Linked DNA regions of Chlorobaculum tepidum TLS. Each later gene encodes a partner of the first gene's protein in a complex. Links are inferred from orthologs where the notes say so. Each region holds a gene or a part of one and is shown in the gene's direction. Other genes may lie near its edges.

Region 1 (16,762 bases):
TGCATTTCGGCGATGGGGAGCGATTTGCTGATGGAGATGGGGCTTCCCGACGAGTGCGAGCGGGAACTGGTGCGGGTGCTTGAGCTGAAGAACTTTCTGCTCGAAGGCGAGCCGCTGCCGTTTTCGCGCCTGCCCGACACGCGCTTTCTGCTCAGCAAGCTCGAAGTGCTCGACAGCTGGCTCAATGCCGCCGAGCTGCTCGATATTTTCTACCTGCTGCAAAGCTCCGCGCAGCTTCGCAAGTTCATGTTTACCAGCCGCGAGCGATTCCCGGCACTGAACGAATTCACCATCCGCATCTGGCTCGAAAAGAGCATCCAGTATTCGATTTCGCAGGCCATCGACGAGCGGGCTGTGGTGCGCGATACGGCAAGCGACGCGCTCTACGAAATCCGCAAAAAACTCGGCGAGGCGCGCGACGGATTGCGCCGCAAAATGGAGCGCATCCTGCGCCGCTGCCAGAACGAAGGGTGGCTGATGGAGGAGACCGTGGCGCTGAAAAACGGTCGGCAGGTGCTGCCGCTTCGGGTCGAGAACAAGCACCGGCTGCCCGGCTACATCCAGGACTACTCACAGACCGGCCAGACGGTGTTCGTCGAACCCGCCGAAACGCTCGAAATCAGCAATCGCATCCAGGAACTCGAAATCGCCGAGCGGCGCGAGATCGAGCGCATTCTCAAGGCGCTCTCCGACGGCGTGCGGCAGGAGCTGGAGAATGTGCGCCATAACGAGCGAATCATGGCGGCGTTCGACTCGCTTTACGCACGGGCGCGGCTCGCCGTCGAGACCGGTTCGATGCTGCCGAAAATCTCGGCGGGGCGGCGGCTGAAGATCGTCAAGGGCTACCATCCGTGGCTCTTCATTTCGCACGGTTTCTCGAAGGAGAAAGTCTTTCCGCTCGACATGGAGCTTGACGAAAACGAACAGGTGCTGGTGATTTCGGGGCCGAACGCGGGCGGCAAGTCGGTGGCGATGAAGACCGTCGGGCTGCTGGTCTGCATGTTGCGCCACGGCTATCTCGTGCCGTGCAGCGAGAGTTCGGAGTTCCCGCTTTTCAACAGCATCTTCATCGAAATCGGCGACGAGCAGTCGATCGAAAACGATCTCTCGACCTTCAGCTCGCACCTCTCGGCGATCCGCGACATCCTTGACCACGCGCAGCCCGACAGCCTCGTTTTGATCGACGAACTCTGCTCCGGCACCGACGTCGAGGAGGGGAGCGCCATCGCCCGCGCGGTGATTGAGGAGCTGCTTGAACGCGGCGTCAAGACCATCGTCACCACCCATCTCGGCGAGCTGAAGCTTTACGCCCACCGGCGCGAAGGGGTCGTCAACGGCGCGATGGAGTTCGACCGGCACGGCCTCGCGCCGACCTTTCGCTTCCTTAAAGGCGTGCCGGGCAACAGCTTCGCCTTTGCGATGATGCGGCGCATGGGCTTTTCGGATGAGATCGTCAACCGCGCAACAGGCTTTTTGACGACCGGTCATACCGGCTTGGAGGAGATGATCGAGGATTTCCGGAAGTCTGCGGCGAGCAACCGCGAGCTGGAGAGGGAGCTGAGGCGCGAGCGGCTCGAAGCCGAATCGATTCGCTCGGCCTTGACCTTGCAGCGGGCCGAACTGCGCAAAAAAATGCAGGAGCTGAAGAGCAGGGGGTATCGCGATCTCGACCGCCAGCTCGAACAGGCGCGCAAGGAGATTCGCGATCTCGTGCGCGAGGTGAAGGAACATCCCGGCGACGATGCGACGCTGCACAAGGCGCGGACGAAGCTGGCCGGAATGAAGCGCGAGTTGGCGGTGAAGGGGGAGCAGGTCGAGCGCGAGGTCGCGCCGCAGGCCGACCTGAGCATCCGCCCCGGCGACACGGTTCGGATTGGCGACACCAACACCACCGGCGAGGTGGAGTCGATCCAGGGCGACTCGGCGGTGGTGCAATGCGGCAACTTCCGGCTTACCACGGCGTTGCGCGGGCTGAAGAAGATTTCCCGTGCCGGTGCGAAGAAGCTGCAAAAAGAGGCGGCGACGGGCGCGGCGGCGGGCAAGAGCTGGTCGGTCAAATCGTCAACGCTCGAATCGACGCGGCTCGACCTGCGCGGCCTCACTGGTGACGAAGCGATTGCCGAGATCGGGCGTTTCATCGACGCGCTGGCGGTGCACCGGATGCCCTTCGGAACCATTGTTCACGGCAAAGGTTCCGGCGCGTTGCGGCTGCGTACGGCAGAGTTTCTCAAGCAGCACTCGCGCGTCAAAAGCTTCCGCCTTGGCGACTGGCAGGAGGGCGGTGCGGGCGTGACCGTGGTCGAGATGCGCTGAGTGCGATCAACTCATTCGCCCGGCGTATTTCAGTCAGCTTTGACAAAATGTGCAGGATGAAGTATCTTTTGCCCTTGCGAACGTTCGGATTGAGGAGGCATCGACTTCAATTTCATCATCAACATGACTTTTTCCAATCAGCTTACCATTCTGAGAATCATTCTCGTGCCGGTTTTCGTGCTGCTGCTCATGCAGGATAGCGCGTGGTACAGGCTGTTGGGGGTCATTGTCTTCGTAACGGCTTCTCTCACCGATATTTACGATGGCTACCACGCCCGTAAGTACGGCGAGGTGACGCGGCTCGGAGCGTTTCTTGATCCGCTGGCCGACAAGTTGCTCATCACTACGGCATTTCTTTTCTATGTATGGGAAGGCTATCTGGCGCTCTGGATGGTGTTGCTCGTGGCTGCCCGTGACATCGTGGTGACGGGGCTGCGCGTCTATGCGGAGCACATCGACCATCCTGTGGTGACCAGCAAGGAGGCCAAGTACAAAACCTTCGCGCAGAACCTGTTCGCCTATGTTATCATGCTTTTCATCCTGCTGAAGGAGAAGAGCTTTTTCGGCCCGAAGATGGCGGCTTTCATGGAGGTGATTCTCCATTCGCCCTGGCTTGGTTACGCGATGTTCGCCATTACGCTGTTTACGGTCTGGACTGGGGTTTCCTACCTCATCAGCAACAGGCGCCTCATCTTCCGGAATTCTGCGGGAGGGCGCTGAAGCCATGCGGCAATGGCTCGGCAGAATCTTCGGGAGCGCCTTTGGTATTGGGTATGTGCCGTTTGCGCCGGGCACCTTCGCCAGCGGAGCCGCCGCGCTGCTCTATCTTTATATCCCTACAATTCGTGAATTGCCGTTGCTCGCTTTGCTGATCGCGCTTTCGATTGTGCTTGGCGTGTGGGCTGGCGGGGCCATGGAAAAGGAGTATGGTGAGGATCCTTCGCAGGCGGTGATCGACGAGGTTGCCGGGCAATGGATTTCGCTGTTTGCCATTCCATTTTCACCGCTTGCCGTGTTGCTTGCGTTCATCTTCTTCCGGCTCTTCGACGTACTCAAGCCGGGCATTGTCGATCGTGCCCAGCACCTCCCCGGCGGCTGGGGCATCATGGCCGACGACGTGCTGGCCGGAATTCTGGCCAACCTGTTACTTCGTCTCGTGATGCTTGCCCTTCCGATGCTGCCTTACGGCTTATCCTTGTAAAACTCCAGAATCTTTCCCGACAGACTTTCGGCGTCGAGGCCGACTTCACGGTACAGCTCATCCATGCTGCCGTGGGTGACGAAGGCATCGGGCAGGCCGAACGAAATGCATTTGATTCCGGGATGGGCGTGGTGCAGATAGTTGACCACGTTGCTGCCGAAGCCGCCGATGATGCTGTTCTCCTCGATGGTGACGATGTGCGTACAGCGTGATGCCGCCATGTCGATTATCTCGGTGTCGAGCGGCTTGAGGAAGCGCATGTCGCACACCAGCGGATCGAGGCCTGCCGCTTCAAGCAGTGCAGCGGTTTCGAGCGCGCGGTTGCTCATGGTGCCGATGCCAAGCAGCGCCACCGATTTGCCATCCCGCAGAATTCGCCCCCTGCCGACCGGAACAGGCGTGAACTCCTTGTGCAGCGTCGCGCCGCTGCCGCTGCCTCGAGGATAGCGGATCGCCACCGGGCCTTTGATATCGTACAGTGCCGTGTAGAGCATGTTTCGCAGCTCCTGTTCGTCGCCGGGGGCCATGATGGTCAAATTCGGCACGACGTTGAGGTACGACAGGTCGAACGCGCCATGGTGGGTCGGGCCATCCTCGCCGACCAGGCCAGCGCGGTCGATGGCGAACACCACGTGCAGGTTTTGCAGCGCCACGTCGTGGATGAGCTGGTCGTAGGCGCGTTGCAAAAAGGTGGAATAAACGGCGAATACCGGTTTGAAGCCGCCGCAGGCGAGTCCTGCTGCGAAGGTGACAGCGTGCTGCTCGGCGATGCCCACGTCGAAGCATCTCGACGGAATAGCCTGCTGGAACAGGTCGAGCGAGGTGCCGCTCGGCATGGCTGCCGTGATCGCCGTGATGGTCGGGTCTTTCAGCGCCAGCTCGACCAGCGCTTCGCCGAACACCTCCTGATACTTCGGCTTGGCCGGTTTGCCGGGAGCCTTGACGTTCTTGCCTGTCTCGATGTCAAAGCCTCCAACACTGGCGTGCCACTTGGGCTGGTTCTCCTCGGCGGGCTTGAACCCCTTGCCCTTGGTGGTAATGACGTGTAGCAGCTTGGGGTGGTGGAGCTGGCGCATTTCGCGGAGCGCCTTGATGAGCTGCTCCATGTTGTGGCCGTCGATGGGGCCGAAGTAGCGGAAACCGAGCGCCTCGAAATACGCGCCGGGCGTGAAGGCGGCCTTGATGCCATCCTCGATGCGGTGCACGGCGGTTTTGGCTGTTTCGCCTATTTCGTTGTGCAGCAGGGAGAGGCTGTCCCATACAAACTTGCGCAAGCGGTTGTAGGTTTTGTTCAGGGTGAGGTTGACCAGATAGTTCTTCAAGCCTCCGGTGCTTGGCGAAATCGCCATCTGGTTGTCGTTGAGGATGACCAGTACGTCGGACTTCGTATCGCCGAGATGGTTCATCGCCTCGAAGGCCATGCCGCCTGTCAGGCTGCCGTCGCCGATGATCGCCACTACCTTCTCCTTTCGTCCGGCAAGGTCTCGTGCTGCCGCCAGTCCTGCCGCCGCCGAGATCGAGGTCGAGGCGTGGCCGGTGCCGAAGGCGTCGTGCGGGCTTTCGCTGCGCTTCGGGAAGCCCGCCAGGCCGTGGTAGCGGCGGTTGGTCTCCATCTGCGCCAGCCGCCCGGTGAGGATTTTGTGCACGTACGCTTGATGGCCCACGTCCCAGATGATCCGGTCGGTCGGGCTCTGGTAGACGTAGTGCAGCGCCACGGTCAGCTCCACGACTCCGAGGCTCGAACCGAAGTGTCCCCCGTTCTGCGACACCAGCTCGATCACCTTTTTCCGGCACTCGGCAGCCACCAGTTCGAGTTCGTGAAGACTCAGTTTCTTGAGGTCGGCGGGAGAGTGGATGGACGAAAGCAGTGGATAGGCCTGCGAAATCATAGCCGGAGCGGAGACGAGGTCTGCCATAGGTTAGGGGGATGATGTTCAGATGAAAGTACGTTTTTTTTCTAACCTCCCGGATCAGCCTACCGTTCCGGGATGGGGGGATTTCCTTGTTCTGAATCGAGATCGAAATCGGGATTTGGTAGAAATGAAATAAAGAGATTTTTTCCGTAGCCCATCTCCGTGGTTGCCTGATTGGACTGGTGAATCCGCAACCGTGTCGGCAAACCGGGATCTGCCAACATGGTTCTGGGGCGACCGCAAGGGTTCGCCCCTACATTTTGTTCCATGTTGCGCATGATCAAAATAATCGGTTGCACAAGATATTGGGCTGAAGCCGAGTGGAGAGATGGGGGAAAATTAACCCCGGTTTGAAAACCGGGGCAATAGGGTACATGTAAGAGGTCGAATGTCCGTCTGGTTAAAAAAACCGACTGAATGGAAAAGCGGCTCGTTGAGAAGAGGGGACTTGGTCAATAAGCCCGTGACAATTGCCCTGGACTTTAGTCCGGGGTCAAGCATCTGCTAAAAAATCCGGGCTTCAGCCCAATTCTTCATATCCTGAGCGACCCTGCGGTTTCGTCCCTTTTATTCCCCCTGGATATGCACCAGCACTTCGCGTTTTGGGCGCGGACCATCAAGTTCAATGAAAAAGATCGACTGCCATTTGCCGAGCATGAGCTGGCCTTCGGAGAACGGAATCGTTTCGGAGCTGTTCATGAAAAGTCCCAGCAGGTGCGAGTGGGCGTTGTCGCGGCCATCAATGGTTTCGATGTTGTGCAGCCAGTCGCCATCTTTCGGGATGAAGCGCTTCAGCCAGGTGGTCATGTCTTGCATGAGCCGCTCCTCCCGCTCGTTGATGTTGAGGCAGGCCGTGGTGTGGCGGCTGAGCAGCGTGACGGTGCCCTGTTGCAGACCGGATTCTTCGAGCGCCGAACGCACATCGGCGGTGATGTCGATAATGTCGATTGGCCGCGTTGTCTGGCAGGTGATGGTGGCGGTATGGTAGTTCATGGATGCGTGTGCGAAAATGTGGTGGTGAAAAACGCCGGTTGAACTGCGTCAGCTGTTTTTGGCTATGAGCAGCACTCCTTCGTGGGGCGCGAGGCGGATGCTCAGGGTCGAATCGTGCAGATGAAGTTCATGAGGATGTTCCGGAAATCGGGTTGACAAGGCGGTGATTGCCGAGTCGCCAAGCCCCGCGAGCGCTGGATGGCTGAATTGCGTGTCGATGCCGGTAGCCGAGAAGTTGGCGAGAATGAAGGCGTAAACGTCCGGAATCGTCCGGCAGTAGCCGAAACAGAGCGACTGGCCATTCGTGTTCAGTTCGAGCCATTCGGTATGCCCCTCCTGAATCACGGCCTCACGGCGGAATTCGAACAGTTTGAGGTACAGATGCAAAAGCGCCTTGTCTGAAGGCTCTTTTGAATGGCGGATGAGCTGCACGGGAATTTTCTTTTTCAAGCCGAGCATCTGCCCCTGGTGGATCAGGTTCATGCCGGGCGAGGTGAGCATCACCAGCGCCGCGACCGCGTGGTTCGGGCCGAAGCGCTCCGAGGCGCGAACCTCGTCGTGGTTCTCGATGAACCGGCACAGCTTCTGCTGATACTCCCAGTCGGCGAGCAGGTGGCCCTTGAGTTTCGGCACATTGACCGGCGAGGCGCCGAGGTAGTCGTAAAACGGTTTGTCATAGGTGAAATCGAACCCCAGCTGCTGCAATTCCGACTCGCGGTTCCAGTACGATTCGGCAAGAAAGAGAAACTTCGGGTGCTTGTGCCGGATCGCCTCGATCGCTTTCGGCCAGAACTCCTCGCTCATCTTTCCGGCCAGATTCTGCCAGGTGGTGTTGAACACATCCTTCAGGATCAGCATCGCCACATCGCAGCGCACGCCATCGCACAGGTCGCTGATGTGCGACAGGTTGTGGATCATCATTTCGTGCGTGGCCGGATTGGCGTAGTTGAGCTGCAGGGTGTCGGTCCAGGGCGGGAAGTACGGGTCTTTGCCGTGCGCGAGATATTTGCCTTTGGTGTATTCGAAGCAGGATGAGGGATCGTGGCACTGCTCGTGCCTCGAAATGGTGACGAAATATTCGGGATGCTCCGGCAGCCAGCGGTTGTCGAGTGCCATGTGGTTCGGCACGAAATCGAGGATCAGCTTGATGCCCATGTCGGCCAGGCGTTTGCGGAACGCCACGAGCGCCTCCTGACCGCCGATGACCTTGCTGACTTCGTAAGCCGGAATGGAGTAGGGGGAGCTGACAATATCCTCGGCTTGCAGATCCTTGAGATAATCGAGCAACTCCGAGCGAAGCCCCCGATGCGAAGCCGCGATAGCCGCGCTGTAGCGGCTCGGTCTCCACACGCCCATGAGCCAGACATGGGTGAACTTCCCGTCGCGAAGAATCTGCAACTCCTCATCGGGCACCTCTTCAAGGGTGATAGGGTGCCCAAGCCTCGCCGAAATCTCTTTCAGCCAGACTCGCGTATTGATTTCATAAACCAGAGGAAACATGCCTGTACCAGTTGAGCGGAGGCGGCCAGTGTCGAGGCCGGAAATTTCGGATGCCTAATATAGCAAGGAAATAGCAAAAGATAGGGCGCGAGCAGAGGTTTTACAGTTTCCGGACATGACCCGCGTGCAACTCTGGGATGGATGGCGCGGTTGAAAATTACGCAAAGGCAATGCAGCACTCCAGTGACATCACCAGCGGGGCGATCTGGGCCTAGTCTGCGGAACACAAGACAGGAGAACATATCATGACACAGCTCGAAAACAAGCATTGCGTGCCCTGCGAGGGGACGGCAGCTCCGATGGCTTCGGAAGAGCTTCAGCGGCAACTCTCCTCTCTGCCAGAGTGGACACTGGTCGATGACTCCGGCACCTCGAAACTGGTCAGGGTTTTCACGTTTAAGGATTTCCAGTCGGCGCTCGACTTTACCAACCGGGTTGGCCAGCTCGCCGAAGCCGAGGGGCACCATCCGGCGCTTCTGACCGAATGGGGCAAAGTGACCGTCTCGTGGTGGACGCACGCCATCGGAGGCATCCACCTGAACGACGTCATCATGGCGACGAAGACCGAAAAGCTGGTTTGAGGACGTTTTTTTCTAATGTCAGCGTTGGTATTCGAGTCCGGATGTGCGAAATTCTTCTGAGCTTTGTGATGGCTTGCCGATCCCCAGCCGGGAGTGTGGGCCGCTAACCTTTTATTTCCAGAAGCTTTGACAGATTTTCTCCAGGGACTCAACGATGTTCAGCGACAGGCCGTGCTCGCTACCGAAGGCCCCGTGATGGTACTGGCGGGCGCGGGGTCGGGCAAGACTCGCGTCATTACCTACCGCATCGCGCACCTCATCCGCAACGTCGGGGTTTTGCCCCAGAACATTCTCGCCCTCACCTTCACCAACAAGGCGGCGGGCGAGATGCGCCAGCGTATCGACAGCATCCTCGAATATGGCAGCGCCTCCAGCCTCTGGATCGGCACCTTCCACTCGGTGTTCGCGCGGCTTTTGCGCAGCTACATCCACCTGATCGGCTACGATCGCAACTTCTCGATTTTCGATGCCGACGACAGCAAGAGCCTCATCAAGCAGTGCATGAAGGAGCTGAACCTGTCGCCCGAAACGCTGCCGGTGAACCTCGTGCACTCGGCCATCAGCAAGGCCAAGAACAGCTTCGTCCTGCCACCGGAGTTCCATCGCAAGGCGATCGACGACCAGTCGCAGAAGATTTCGCTGGTCTATGAGCGCTACGTGCACAAGCTGCGCGAGAACAACGCGCTCGATTTCGACGACCTGCTCATCAAGCCTATCGAGCTGTTCACCGAGCAGCCGCGTGTGCTGGAGCAGTTGCAGGACTATTTCAAGTACCTGCTCATCGACGAGTACCAAGACACCAACCGCGTGCAGTACCTGGTCGCCAAAATGATCGCCGAAAAGCACCGGAACATCTTCGTCGTTGGCGACGACGCGCAGTCGATCTACTCGTGGCGCGGGGCGGACATCTCGAACATACTCAACTTCAACGACGATTACGGCGACGCGCAGGTGTTCAAGCTGGTCGATAACTACCGCAGCACCAAGACGATTCTGGACGCGGCCAACAGCGTCATCAGCCGCAACACGCACCAGATCAAAAAGGAGCTGGTGGCCAACGCCGGTATGGGTGAGCCGATCACGCTGATCGAAGCGTTCAACGAAAAGCGCGAGGCCGAAAAGGTGGCCGAGCACATCAAGTCGATCCGGCTGTCGAAGGGCGCGCAGTACCGCTCGTTCGCGGTGTTTTACCGCACCAACGCCCAGTCGCGCGTGATCGAGGACATGATGCGCCAGAACCGCATTCCGTACAAGATTTTCGGCAGCGTGTCGTTCTACAAGCGCAAGGAGATCAAGGATGCCGTGGCCTACATGCGGCTCGTGCTGAACGACCGTGACAGCGAGTCGCTTCTGCGGGTCATCAACTTTCCGCCGCGCAAGATTGGCGACGTGAGCATCAACAAGCTCAAGGAGTTCGCCGAGGAACGGAACATTTCGCTCTATGAAGCGGTGAAGCGCGCGGGTGAGGGGGGCTTCCAGGCGCGGCTCGTCAACGCGCTGACGCAGTTCACTGACCTCATCGAGGCGATGCGGAAGCAGGCCGAAGAGGGCACCGCCTACGACGTGCTTTCGATGCTCTACGAGACCACCGGCCTGCTCTCGCTCTTGAAGGAGGAGAACACGCCCGAAGCGCTTGCGCGGCACGAGAACCTTCAGGAGCTGCTCTCGATGACGCGCGACTTTGCCGACCACAATCCCAATTCGGCCACGCTCGGCGACTTCCTCTCGACCATCTCGCTCGCCTCGGACTACGACGAAACACAGGAGTCGGATAACTACGTCTCGCTCATGACGGTGCACGCGGCGAAGGGTCTTGAATTTCCGGTGGTGTTCGTCACCGGCATGGAGGAGAAGCTGTTCCCGCTCAACAGCTACGAACCGGGCGAACTGGAGGAGGAGCGGCGGCTCTTCTACGTGGCGATCACCCGAGCGCGCGAAAAGCTGTTCCTCTCGTGGGCGCAGAGCCGCTATATGTATGGCCAGCCGCAGATGTGCATGCGCTCGACCTTCATCAACGAAATCAACCCCAACATTATCGTCACCGAAGGGGGGCGCAAGCTCTCCGAAAGCCCGAAAAAGGTCGCTGCGACGGCGATGGCCGGACGCCCGGTCTTCGGCTCGTCGCTGAGGCCTCAGCCGGGGGGCAGCCCGGCGGCAAAGGTGCCGACCGTCAAACCCGCCGGATCGGCGCGTCCCACCGGCGCGGCCAAAAGCGAGTACCGCCCGGGCACCAGAGTGCAGCACGCTATCTTCGGCCCCGGCACCGTGCTCGAAGTGCAGGGCAGTGGGGCGAAGCAGAAGGTCAAGATCAACTTCCGCACCGCCGGCGAAAAAACGCTGATGGTGCAGTACGCCAATCTGAAGATCGTGTGATGAACGCTGCCTGACGGGATGCTTCGCTCTGCTCAGCATGACAAAGGCGCAGCATCCGGGAGCGACGCCGGTTGATTTATCCTTCACCCGCTACGTCCACAGCGTCAATGCCTTTTCTCCGCTTTTCTCATGCCGCCGGTCAATCTGTGATGCAACGGTGTTACGCCGTTGCTGCTTTCTTCTATATTTCCGTAATAATTGTAATTTTAAGCTGTTGGCATCCAGTCCCGTGGCTTTTGACTGGCAACGGGAAGGTATTAAACAAACGCAGTGCATGAAGATCCTTTTCGGCGTTCAGGGAACAGGGAATGGCCATATCAGCAGAAGCAGGGAGCTGGTCAGAAAGCTCAAGGAAGATGGGCATGAGGTTCAGGTCATCATCAGCGGCAGAAAGGAGGAAGAGCTTCGTGAGATTGAGGTGTTTGCTCCCTACAAGGTGCTCAAGGGCTTCACCCTGGTGACGCGCCGCGGCAAGATGAGCTACATGGAGACCATGTTCCAGCTCGATTTTGTCAGTCTTTGGACCGATGTTCTGTCGCTCGATACTTCGTGTGTCGATCTGGTGATTACCGATTTCGAGCCGGTCACTTCGATGGCTGCCCGGTTCAAAGGGATCGTGAGCGTCGGGTTTGGTCACCAGTACGCATTTCCCTTCCATATTCCCATCGCACGCGGTAATCTCTTCGAGAAGTACACTCTGCTCAATTTCGCTCCGGCCCGCTACAACGCCGGATTGCACTGGGACCATTTCAACCAGCCAATCTTTCCCCCGGTTATTCCTCAAACACTCTACGATGCCGTTCGGCCAGAAGAGGATCCGCAGAAGATTCTGGTTTATCTGCCGTTCGAGGAGGTCGAGGACATTGATGCGTTTCTCCGTCCGTTCGATGCGTACCGCTTTTTTATTTACGGCAAGGTCAAAGAGGATCGCGACGATGGTCATCTCTGTTTTCGGGGCTACTCGCGGGAGGGGTTCCTGCGCGACCTCATGGAGTGCTCCGGGGTGGTTTGCAACGCGGGCTTCGAGCTGCCGGGCGAGGCGTTGCATCTCGGCAAGAAGATGCTGCTCCGTCCGCTCGATGGCCAGATCGAGCAGGAGTCTAACGCGCTGGCAATGGTGCAGCTCGGCTATGGCATGTCGATGCACACGCTCGATGGCGAGGTGCTCAAGGAGTGGTTCGCCATGCCGCCGGGCAAGCCGCTTAATTATTCGAGGACGGTCGATTACATCGCCGAGTGGATTGCTTCGGGCAGATGGAACGATCTGCGCGTCTTTACCGATGCCGCATGGAAGGATCACTGTCGCGAGGAGTCGAAATCATGAAGCTCAGGGAACTGGTGGCCCGGAGTCGCAGCATCCGGCGGTTCGACGAACATGTCGCCGTGAATGATGCAACGCTTCGCGATCTGGTTGAGCTGGTCTGCTACACGCCGTCCGCGGCCAACAGGCAGCTGTTGCGGTTTTTGCCGGTTACAGGTGCTGATATGTCCGACAAGGTGTTTCCCTGCCTGAAATGGGCCGGGTATCTCGAAGATTGGCCTGGCCCTGAACCGGGCGAGCGTCCCGCCGCCGCCCTTGTCATGCTGTGCCGGAACGAAGATTTGCCCGGCGCGGCCTGCGACAGCGGTATTGCGGCGCAGACCATCATGCTTGGCGCGGCTGAGAAAGAGCTAGGTGGCTGCATCGTCGCCGCCATCGACCGTGAGCGTCTCATGGCGTCGCTTGGCATTCCCGACGCATGGACGGTGCTTCTTGTGATTGCGCTTGGCAAGCCCGCCGAAACGGTGGTGATTGACCAGATAAAACCGGGAGACGATATCCGCTACTGGCGCGACAAACATGGTATTCACCATGTGCCGAAGCGGCAGGTCGATGAATTGCTGGTGACGGCGGAACAGCTTCGTGAACGCGGGTAAGTCCTTAGCATGATAAAAGTAGAGGATATTCTGCGTGCCTACAGGCACGGCTTTTTCCCGATGGCCGACTCTCGCGAGGGGACGGTGAGCTGGTGCCAGCCCTACCAGCGCGCGGTGGTGCCGCTCGACAGTTTCCGGCCGTCGCGAAGCCTCCGGCGCGTCATTGGCAAAAAGCGTTTTACCATCAAAATCAATTCAGTTTTCGAACAGGTGATCCGTGCCTGCTCGCAGCCTCGTTCAACCGGGCAGGAGACCTGGCTTTCGGAGGAGATTATCAAGGTGTTTCTCAAGCTGCATCGTCTCGGAGTGGCGCACAGTGTGGAGAGCTGGCAGGATGGCGAGCTTGCCGGAGGGCTGTACGGTCTGTCGATGGGTGGGGCTTTTTTCGGTGAGTCGATGTTCTTTTTTCGGTCTGATGCCTCGAAAGTCGCCTTTGCCTGGCTGGTGGGCTATCTCAAACGCAAAGGCTATCTCCTGCTCGACGCGCAGATCATGAACCCACACCTTGAGAGTCTCGGTGCGATTGAAATCCCCCACGAAGAGTACATGGTGCAGCTTGAGCGCGCTCTCGGAAAAAAGATTTCGTTTGTCTGAGAAGCAAAGGGGAAAAGAGCTACCTTTTTCTATTTGACAACGGGTTGAAACGCGGCCTTTATTCAACGTTCGATCAACCGCTGTTTTCGAAGCACCAATTCTTCTTGGTGCATTTTGAGATGGATGCGAGAAGCGTCATGGTTCATTCACCTATAAAACAAACGCCGACGGCAATGAAACAGAGATTTTTACAGGCTTTCTTTATCGTGTTCGCAATAAGCAGCTTTTTTGGCGGCGTATCGCTTGCGGCTGATTCATCACCCGCAGTTTCCAAAAAGGCGGCAACCAGTCCGGAATCCGGGAAGACGGTTTCCAAGGATATTTCAAAGCCAGGCGTCTGGTCGAAGTTTGAAATGCTTTCATTCACGGATCGGGTAGTATTCAGGGATACTATGGCCGGTCTTACAGGGGTGGGCTATGAGCCTCTTGTTGTCAGGAAGCAGATTGTTGAAGGCGTGAACTACGAATTTTTCTGTAACGCGAGGGCCGTCTATCCTGGCACGGATTGGCATCCTGCAATGGTGCTGATTTACAAGCCACTGAAAGGCAACGCAGTCATTAAGAAGATCAGCAAGATAGATGGGCGCTGAAACGAGTCTGTTTGTTCTGTCTTGTAATTGTTTATATCATTATTCCAAAATGATTTAGCGATCTTTTGAAAATGTTGCTGTAAAAGTGCTAACTTCACAGTTCGTTTTATCGGGATCATTTTTCAGGCTGTATCAAAGGAGTGTGCCGCATGTCGTCGAGAGATTTATCTGAAAAACAGTCTCCGCCAAGGATTATCATCTATTCCGGCAAAGGGGGAACGGGCAAGACCACCATTTCGTCCTCTACGGCAGTCGCCCTTGCACGACAAGGCAAACGGGTGCTCATCATGTCCTCCGATCCGGCTCACTCGCTCTCTGATGTGTTCGGCGTGCAGATTGGCCGCAACGAGCCGCTCAAGATCGAAAAGAACCTGTACGGTCTCGAAGTCGATACCATCTACGAGCTGAAGAAAAACATGTCGGGCTTCCAGAAGTTCGTCTCTTCGTCGTACAAGAATCAGGGCATTGACAGCGGCATGGCTTCGGAGCTGACCACGCAGCCAGGTCTTGACGAAATCTTCGCGCTTTCCCGTCTGCTCGACGAATCGCAGTCCGGCAAGTGGGACACTATCGTGCTCGATACCTCGCCGACCGGCAACACGCTTCGACTGCTCGCCTACCCGGAGATCATCATCGGCGGCAACATGGGCAAGCAGTTCTTCAAGCTCTACAAGAGCATGTCTTCGCTGGCGCGTCCTCTCTCGGGCAACAATATTCCCGACGACGACTTCTTCAACGAGGTCAACGTGCTGCTCAAGCAGATGGAGGACATCAACGAGTTCATTCTCAGCCCGGAGGTCACCTTCCGGCTGGTGCTGAACCCGGAGAAACTCTCGATTCTCGAAACCAAGCGCGCCTATACTTTCGTGCACCTCTACGGTATCAATATCGACGGCATCGTCATCAACAAGATTCTGCCGACCTCGCGAACCGTGGGCGAGTACTTCGAGTTCTGGGCCGATCTGCACAGCAAGTACCTGATGGAGATCGACAACTCCTTCTATCCGACGCCGGTCTTCCGCTGCCACCTGCAACGCACCGAGCCGATCGGCCCCGACGCTCTCTACGACATCAGCCAGATCGTCTTCGGCGAAGAGGCTCCCGACAAGACCTTCTATTCGGGCAAGAACTTCTGGATCGAGAGCAAAAAGAATCAGGCGACCTCTGACAACCGCGAGGTGCTCTGCATCCGGATTCCGTTCCTCAAGGACGCCGCAGATGTCTCGGTCGAGCGTATGGGTACCGACATCATCGTCACGGTTGACCGCGCCCAGCGCAATATCACCTTGCCAAGGGCGCTCTACAGCCTCGACATGGATCGCTTCGTCCGTGAAGACAACATACTGAGGGTGATCTTCAAGGAGGTTAAGGTTGACAAGGAGGAGATGGAGCTGAACGTCAACAAGAACGTTCTTGACAAGTTGCGCTCCATGCGCCGCCTGAAAATCTGACAGCTGTGCCACCGGATTCCGCGCTTCTTGCCATTCCCGATGGCGCGGCCCTGACTGGTGGCAGGTTGATTTCCGTACCACAGTTTGTGTTGTATCGCCTTTTCCGTCAGGATGCAATTTTTACCGGTAACTGTTTAACAATTCACCGGAAACTTGTATCTTGACAGCTTTGAACGATCATCAAAGGGGTATCCGCTACCCTTATTTTCTGAATAGAATCAGATTGTATCATGCCCGAGAAAGCGCACTATGGTCTTTTGAAAGGGAAAAAAGGAATTGTTTTTGGCCCGCTCGATGAAAGCAGCATCGGTTGGCAGATTGCACTTCATGCTTACCGGGAAGGCGCACAGGTCGCCCTTTCCAATGTCGCGACAGCCATTCGCTTCGGCAAGCTGCAGGAGCTGTCCGAGCTTTGCGGCAATGCACCGATTCTGATCTGCGATGCGTCCAAGAACGAAGAGGTAGATAATACTTTCAGGGAACTCAAGGAGACCATGGGTTCTGTCGATTTTATTGTGCATTCGATCGGCATGTCCCAGAATATTCGCAAACAGGTGCCCTACGAGGAACTGAACTACGAGTGGTTCATGCGGACGCTCGATGTTTCCGGCATTTCGTTCCACCGGCTCGTGGCCTATGCGCTGAAGAACGAGGCGCTCAATGACGGCGCAAGCATTGTCGCGCTTTCATACATCGCGTCGCAGCGCAACTACTGGACCTATTCGGACATGGGCGACGCTAAGTCGCTGCTCGAATCGATTGCACGCAGCTTCGGCCCGAGACTGGCACCCCGTGGCATCCGGATCAACACGATTTCACAGAGCCCGACCTACACGAAAGCCGGCAGCGGTATTCCCGGTTTCGAGAAGATGTATGATTACAGTGAACTGATGTCGCCGCTCGGTAACGCGAGTGCTGAAGAGTGCGCCGAGTACACCATGACGATCCTGAGCGATCTGACGCGCAAGGTGACCATGCAGAACCTTTTCCATGATGGCGGTTACAGCTCGATGGGTGCAACCATTCCTATGATCAAGCTTGCTCATGAGGCTCTTCATGACAAGGAGCTTGCCGAAAGAGTTGGACTCGAAGGCCGTCATTCATCAAGGTAAGCATTGATGGAGCGCCGGCTTCCGCTGGCCTCCCGTTTTCCTTCATCACTTCCATACCCATTCGTCTTTGGCCTTGCTGACCAGGGCTAGAAGGTAGGTAGGGTTCACCTTTTTTGCGGTCGAACTGCCATTTAAGGAGGTGATTGTTATTTTAGGCACGATACGTGCATTGACAGTATGTCAGTCAATTCCGGTGTGTTTTCGGGAGCATACAATGGCAGTTT
Region 2 (6,825 bases), 1.1 Mb from region 1 along the record:
GAGAATATCGGGCAGCCACGCTGCGAGCACCGGGTTTAACAGACCGTCGTAGCCGAGGCTGCCGATTGTTTTGAGCATACCGAGATAGAGAAGCCCGATGAGCAGGCTGATGGAAATCTCCACCGCCAGGCCGCTACGTTTTTTTTTCGAGGAGAGCGGTACGCCGATCAGCACGATGATCATGCTGGCCAGCGGCAGGGCGAGCTTGGTGTGCAGCTTGACCGTCGCCCGTTCGAGTCCTGGCAGTCCCGAGCGCGCTTTTTGCCAGATGAAATCGATGTGCTGCACGATGTTCATTTCGTCCGGGTCGGTGTCGATCATCTTGAACGTATTGGGTGCCAGCGAGAGCTTCAGGGTGTCCGCGCCCGCTCTGGTCACGAGGGTTTCGGCGCCTTTCGAGAAGGTGCGCTGTTTCGTGTTGTAGAAAATCCAGTACTTGTGACGGGTGATGATCCGGAGCGAGTCGGCGTCGATACGCGAGACGATCTGGCTTCCGTTGAACGTTTCGAGCGAGACGGTCGTCGCGCTTTTCTTGTCGGGACCGATCTTGGCAACGGTCAGGATTCGGTTGTTCGATTCCCGGATGTGCAGCGGTTCTTCGCCGTTATCCTGTTGTTTTTTCAGGTAGCGTTTTTCGAATCCTTTCGACCAGTCGTACATCGCCGGAGCGATGAAGCAAGAGTTGATCGTGTTGAGTGCCGCGATCGCCATCGTCACCAAAAGAAACGGTTTCATCAGGCGCGACAGGCTCATGCCCGCCGATTTCAGTGCAGGCAGCTCACTCTGCATCGAGAGCTTGCCGGTGACGAAGAGTGATGCGAGCAACACGCTGAGAGGCGATGTCAAAAGGAAGGTGTCCGGCAGGCCGCTAAGGTAGTAGATGAGAATCCTGCCGAACGAAATGTGCCGGTCCAAAAACCGGTCGAGATTTTCGACCAGATTGATCAGGATAAAGAGCGCGGCGAAGCTCGCGAGGGCAAACAGGAAGATCGTCAGAAACTGGCGGGCGATGTAGCGATCGATGATCGTGAAATTGCCGAAGCCAGGCAGCTTCAGGAGTTGATTCTCCCGGCAGCCCGCCTCGCCCGGTGTCGCTTTGCCGTCGTTCATCGGGTTTGCCCCTCAGTAGCCGAAAATCTCCCTGAGCGTCAGGAAGCTGATGTCGCCATATTTGCGAAGTGTCTCCAGATCGAGTTGCTCTTTCTTGCCGAGCACCAGCATGATCTGTGGCTTGTTACGGAAGCGCGTTTCGTGGAACTGCTCGATGTCGCTGAAACTCATGCCGGGCACTTCGCGGAACACATCCTGCCGGATGTCGTGGTCGAGGCCGAGGCGTCGCGCCTCTTCGAGGGCGAAGAGTACATCTCCCTTGGTGATTCGCTCGGTGCGGATCTTCTGGTCGATACCCGCCTTGGCCGAGGCGAACAGCTCTGGCGATTCGGGCAGCTTCTGCATCAGCTCGTTGAATCCGTCGAGCGCCTCGGGCAGCTTGTCTGCCTGCGTGCCGATGTAGCTGAACACGTAGCTGTGGCGATCCTTCTCCTTCGGCAGGCGGTAGACCGAAAAGACTGAGTAGGCAAGCGCCTTGGCCTCGCGCATCTCCTGGAAGACCACCGACGACATGCCGCCACCGTAGTATTCGTTGAAGAGTGTGACGAGCGGCACCTTCGAGGCGTCGTATACCGCGCCTCGCGAGAGCATGATGATTTCGGCCTGGGTCATGTCGTAATCGACCACATAGACGTGGTTTTTCGCGGTCTTGAGTTCCTCGAATGGATCGGTCACGGGCACCGGCTGGAACGACTGACCAAAGTGGTGCATGGTGCGCAATTCCGTCATCAGCGTTTCCGGCGAATCCGGGCCGTAGTAGAGCACCCGGTGGCGGTAGTTCATGAAGTGTTTGATTTCGCCAAGCAGCTCTTCAGGCGTCAGTTTGTCGATCTCTTCGTCACTCAGGACGTTGGTGAAGGGCGACTTCGGGCCGTATTTACCGTAATTGACCATCGCCTCGAAGAGGATTTTACGCTTTGAGAGCTTCTCGTCAGCACGCTCCTTGCGGATGCCCTCCTTGAGCTTTTCGAGCGCCGGAGCGTCGGGCTGCGCGTCACGGAGCAGCTCGTCGAGCAGAGAGATGGCCTGCGGGAAGTTCTCCTTAAGGCCGGAGAGCTTGAGGTAAACGTAATTATCTGAAGTCTGCACCGTGAACTGTGCGCCGAGGCGATACAGCTCCTGGCTGAACTCCGCGGGCGAAAGGCGTGAGGTGCCGAGGTACGACAGGTAGTCGAGCGCCGTGTCGATCTTGCGGTTCAGGTTCGATCCCGCGTCGAACATGAAGTAGAGGCTATACAGCTCGTTCTCCCGGTTCGGCACATAGTTGAGGCTGATCTCCGGTGTGATGTCGTAGTAGCCGATGTCCTTTTTGAAATCGACGAACACGGGTTGCACCTTGCTGCTCTTTTTCGCGAGCAGGTTTTTGGCGAACACCGACGAGCGGTCGCGATTGACTTTGATCGGCGTGATTGGCGGCTTCTGGATTTTGGCCTCGCTTTTGCGCTGGCCGTGTTTTTTGTAGACGGCGACGTAGTTCTGAGCGTAGTGCTGTTTCGCGAACTCGACGATCTCTGCCTTCGTGATCTTTTCGAGCCGCTTGAAGCGGTTGACCTGCCGCGCCCAGTCCATTCCCCAGACGAAGGTGTCAACGAATGCCTCCGAGCGGCCACGGTTCGACTCGAACGCTTTCAGCTCTTCGAGCTTGAGATCGTTGATGACCGCTGTCACCAGCCAGTCGGGGAACTCGCCTTTTTTGACGAGATCGAGCTGTTCGAGCAGGAGCGCCTTCACCTCGTCGAGGCTCTGGCCGTCGCGCGGCTTGGCGCTGAGGATGTGGACCGAGTAGTCCTTCATCAGTACCAGCATCGAGCCGCCTTCGAGCACCTTCTGCTGCTGGTTGAGGTTCAGGTCGATCAGGCCTGCGGTCTGGTTGAAGAGAATCTTGTCGATCAGTGTCAGCATGTCGGCATCATCCGAATCTGCTCCGCCGAAGCGGAAGCCGAGCACCAGCTCCTCCGCCTCCGGGCCGGTGACGGTTTTGACGACCGGCCTGGTGATCTCGGGTTCGACCGGCGGATGGAACTCTGGCACCGGCTTGGGTTCGAGCTTCGAGAACTTCTCGTCGATCAGGCGGATCGTCGCGTCGGGATCGAAGTCGCCCGCGATGCAGAGGGCCATGTTGTTCGGCACGTACCAGGAGCGGTAGTAGTCGATGACGTTCTTGATCGACGGCTTCTTGAGGTGCTCCGCCTTGCCGATGGTGGTCTGCGTGCCGTAGGTGTGCTTGGTGAACAGCCCCTTGAACAGCTCCTCCCAGAGCTTGCGGCTGTCGCTGTCCATCGTCATGTTCTTCTCTTCGTAGACCGTTTCCAGCTCGGTGTGGAAGAGGCGCATCACCGGATTGCGGAAGCGCTCGGCCTCAATGGTCAGCCAGCGGTCGAGTTCGTTGGATGGAATATCGTTGATGTAGACTGTCTGCTCGACCCAGGTGTAAGCGTTGGTGCCCTTCGCGCCGATGGAGTTGAGCAGTTTGTCGTACTCGTTCGGCACGGTGAACTGCGCCGCCACGTTCGAGATGCTGTCTATGTCGCGGTAGATCGCCGCGCGGTGCTCCGGATCGCTCGTGGCGCGGTACTGTTCGTACAGCTCGATGATTTTTTCAAGCTCCGTATGCTCTTTCGCGTAGTCGATCGAGCCGATCGAATCGGTGCCCTTGAAGAGCATGTGTTCGAGGTAGTGCGCCAGGCCGGTGGTCTCGGCGGGGTCGTTCTTGCTGCCCGCCCGCACGGCGATGGAGGTGTAGATTCGCGGCTCGTCGTGGTAGGGACTCATATAGACCGTGAGGCCGTTTTTCAGCGTGTAAATCCGCGTTTGAAGCGCGTCGCCGGGGACGGTGGTGTATGGATAACTTTCGTTCTGGTTCGTCTTGGTTTCTGTCATGGTTGATCTACAGGATATGAGATGGAGCAGCGCCAGCCAGAAGGCGAGCACTCTGCCCGTTGATTTCAGTAATGAGCCGTTGGACATAGTTCTTCATCGTGGTCATAGAAAGATCAGCCCGATCATGGTTCCAGCCGCTCATTCCGGTTCAAACAAAACCCTACATTACGAAAAATCCGGCAAAGTGACGGGAAAAAACCGTCGGCCGAACCGGTCTTGACACATCGTGTCTGAGGCTTGAAGAACTATAAGCAGGCGTTATTAGTTCTTTGTGAGGTATTTGTCATCGTTATCATCGAGAGTTGTCTATGCGGAATGTTGTGCATCGGGGAGGAGAGTTCAAACTTGAAAGTCCGTACGGGCCGACGGGGGATCAGCCCTCGGCCATCAAGGCGCTGACCGATGGGGTGCTGCGAGGCGACCGATGGCAGACGCTGCTCGGCGTGACCGGATCGGGCAAGACCTTCACGGTCTCGAACGTCATCGCCCAGGTCAACCGTCCGACGCTCGTGCTGAGCCACAACAAGACCCTTGCTGCGCAGCTTTATGGCGAGCTGAAGCAGTTCTTTCCGCACAACGCGGTGGAATACTTCATCAGCTACTACGATTTTTACCAGCCAGAGGCGTATATCCCGTCGTTGGACAAGTACATTGCCAAGGACCTCAAGATCAACGACGAAATCGAGCGGCTCCGGCTGCGGGCGACCAGCGCGTTGCTCAGTGGGCGGAACGACGTGATCGTGGTCAGCTCGGTGAGCTGCATCTACGGTCTCGGTTCACCGGAGGACTGGATGGCGCAGATCGTCGAGCTGCGGCAGGGCATGGAGCTGGATCGCGACGAGTTTCTGCAAAGGCTGGTGGCGCTGCACTATTTCCGTGACGACGTCGATCTCTCGCCGGGGCGCTTCCGCGTGCGCGGCGACGTGATCGACCTGGTGCCGGGTCACGAAGAGCTGGCGCTGCGCATCGAATTTTTCGGCAGCGAGATCGACTCCATCCACACCTTCGACCCCAAGAGCGGCGAGATCATCGGGCGCGATGAGTACGCCTTCATCTATCCGGCGCGTCAGTTCGTGGCCGACAGCGAAAAGCTGGAGGTGGCGATGCTCGCCATCGAGAACGAGCTGGCGGAGCGGCTGAACGCCCTTCGCGCCGAAGAGAAGCTGGTCGAGGCGCAGCGGCTTGAAGAGCGCACGCGCTACGATCTCGAAATGATGAAGGAGCTTGGTTACTGCTCCGGCATCGAGAACTACGCCCGCCACATTGCCGGACGCAAGCCGGGCGAGCGACCGTGGTGCCTGCTTGACTACTTCCCGGAAGACTTTCTCGTTGTGGTCGATGAGTCCCACGTTACTCTGCCGCAGATTCGCGGCATGTATGGCGGCGACCGGTCGCGCAAGACGGTGCTCGTTGAGCACGGTTTCCGGCTGCCCTCGGCGCTCGACAACCGTCCTCTGCGCTTTGAGGAGTTCGAGGAGATGGTGCCGCAGGTGATCTGCGTTTCGGCAACCCCCTCCGCCCACGAGCTGATGCGCTCCGGCGGCGTGGTGGTCGAGCAGCTCATCCGCCCCACAGGCCTGCTCGATCCGCAAATCGAGGTGCACCCCGTTGCCGGCCAGATCGATCACCTGCTGGCGCGAATCCGGGAGCGCATCGCCAAGGGGCAGAAGTCGCTGGTGCTGACGCTGACCAAGCGCATGTCCGAAGACCTGCACGCCTACTTTCGCAAGCTGGGTCTGCGCTCGCAGTATCTGCACTCCGAAATCAAGAGCCTCGAACGGATGCAGATTCTGCGCGAACTACGCGCAGGCGACATCGAAGTGCTGGTCGGCGTCAACCTGCTGCGTGAGGGGCTCGACCTGCCGGAGGTGGCGCTGGTGGCGATTCTCGACGCCGACAAGGAGGGGTTTTTGCGTGACGCAACATCGCTCATGCAGATCGCCGGACGTGCGGCGCGAAACGTCGAGGGGCTGGTGCTTTTTTACGCCGACAAGATCACCGATTCGATGCGCGAGGTGCTCGATGAAACCGAGCGCCGCCGCCGCATCCAGCGGGAGTACAACGAAAAGCACGGCATCGAGCCGCGTTCCATCATCAAGTCGGTCGATCAGGTGCTCAACACCACCAGCGTGGCGGACGCCGAAGAGCGTTATCGCCGCAAGCGTCTCGGATTGCAGAAGCGCCCTGAACTCGAGCTGCGCGGTGTGCTCGACAGCATGAGCCGCAGCGATGTGATGCTGATGGTGGCGGAGATGAACGCTGAGATGCAGAAGGCTGCCGAACAGACCGATTACGAAAAAGCGGCCTACCTGCGTGACGAAATTCTGATGCTTCAAGAGCGAATCGAGCAGATGACAGAGTAAAAAGTATTGACCTGAAGCCTCGATTTCATATCATAATAATAGTATAGAAAATCAGGCGATAACAACTCTTTATTACGGAGAGGCTTACCTCCATGCTGGCCCAGATAGAACAGGAACATTATTCCAAACTGCACGAAATATTGCGGCTTTGCCGGGCGAACCTCAAGAACTACGACGAGTCGCTCATCCAGCGTGCATTTTTCATGTGCTACCGGGCTCATGAGGGTGAAAAACGCGCATCCGGGGAGCCGTTTTTCTACCATCCGGTCGAGGTCGCCAAGCTGCTGGTGACCGAACTGCCGCTTGACGGCGTCTCTGTTGCGGCGGCGCTGCTGCATGACGTCATCGAGGATAGCGGTTACACCTATGAGGATATTTCCGCCGAGCTGGGTGCCGAAGTGGCTGACATCGTGGAGGGGCTGACCAAGATTTCCGAAATCATGGTCAACCGCGAAACCACCGAGGCCGAAGG

Evidence for each region.
Region 2: the proteins of AYT24_RS01695 (region 1) and uvrB are in contact, whole or in part, in a crystal structure (PDB 7EGT), measured with the Thermus thermophilus proteins. The link is inferred for Chlorobaculum tepidum TLS from one-to-one orthologs. Residues at the interface, in WP_096412145.1 of Thermus thermophilus: His654, Arg656, Phe657, Gln666, Asp668, Glu669, Lys680, Arg681, Leu682, Ser683, Lys685, Tyr686, Ala687; in WP_096411307.1 of Thermus thermophilus: Glu23, Leu25, Arg26, Asp27, Gly28, Glu29, Arg30, Phe31, Arg55, Glu326, Asp327, Phe328, Glu379, Ser382, Gln383, His398, Gly400, Arg401.

Annotation. Positions count from the first base shown.
Region 1 is NC_002932.3:349,525-366,286, forward strand. The notes cover bases 8,276-11,250. They hold AYT24_RS01695 (ATP-dependent helicase), read left to right. Parts: upstream 8,276-8,627; coding sequence 8,628-10,874; downstream 10,875-11,250. Other genes in these bases: AYT24_RS01690 (4a-hydroxytetrahydrobiopterin dehydratase), read left to right, coding at 8,276-8,501; AYT24_RS01700 (glycosyltransferase family protein), read left to right, coding at 11,149-11,250. Outside these bases: AYT24_RS01660 (endonuclease MutS2), read left to right, coding at 1-2,313; pgsA (CDP-diacylglycerol--glycerol-3-phosphate 3-phosphatidyltransferase), read left to right, coding at 2,437-3,033; AYT24_RS01670 (phosphatidylglycerophosphatase A family protein), read left to right, coding at 3,038-3,514; dxs (1-deoxy-D-xylulose-5-phosphate synthase), read right to left, coding at 3,496-5,430; AYT24_RS10410 (hypothetical protein), read right to left, coding at 5,490-5,705; AYT24_RS01680 (secondary thiamine-phosphate synthase enzyme YjbQ), read right to left, coding at 5,995-6,420; AYT24_RS01685 (alpha-amylase family glycosyl hydrolase), read right to left, coding at 6,469-7,920; more of AYT24_RS01690, read left to right, coding at 8,166-8,275; more of AYT24_RS01700, read left to right, coding at 11,251-12,198; AYT24_RS01705 (nitroreductase family protein), read left to right, coding at 12,162-12,791; aat (leucyl/phenylalanyl-tRNA--protein transferase), read left to right, coding at 12,801-13,385; AYT24_RS10415 (hypothetical protein), read left to right, coding at 13,430-13,975; AYT24_RS01720 (ArsA family ATPase), read left to right, coding at 14,125-15,426; AYT24_RS01725 (enoyl-ACP reductase), read left to right, coding at 15,657-16,538. UniProt on the Escherichia coli protein: A helicase with DNA-dependent ATPase activity. Unwinds DNA duplexes with 3'-5' polarity. Translocates on single-stranded DNA with 3'-5' polarity. Initiates unwinding more efficiently from a nicked substrate than double-stranded DNA.
Region 2 is NC_002932.3:1,451,394-1,458,218, reverse strand. The notes cover bases 3,846-6,825. They hold uvrB (excinuclease ABC subunit UvrB), read left to right. Parts: upstream 3,846-4,298; coding sequence 4,299-6,353; downstream 6,354-6,825. Other genes in these bases: AYT24_RS06985 (RelA/SpoT family protein), read left to right, coding at 6,446-6,825; AYT24_RS06995 (M16 family metallopeptidase), read right to left, coding at 3,846-3,990. In the rest of the region: LPS export ABC transporter permease LptG, read right to left, coding at 1-1,110; more of AYT24_RS06995, read right to left, coding at 1,123-3,845. UniProt on the Escherichia coli protein: The UvrABC repair system catalyzes the recognition and processing of DNA lesions. A damage recognition complex composed of 2 UvrA and 2 UvrB subunits scans DNA for abnormalities.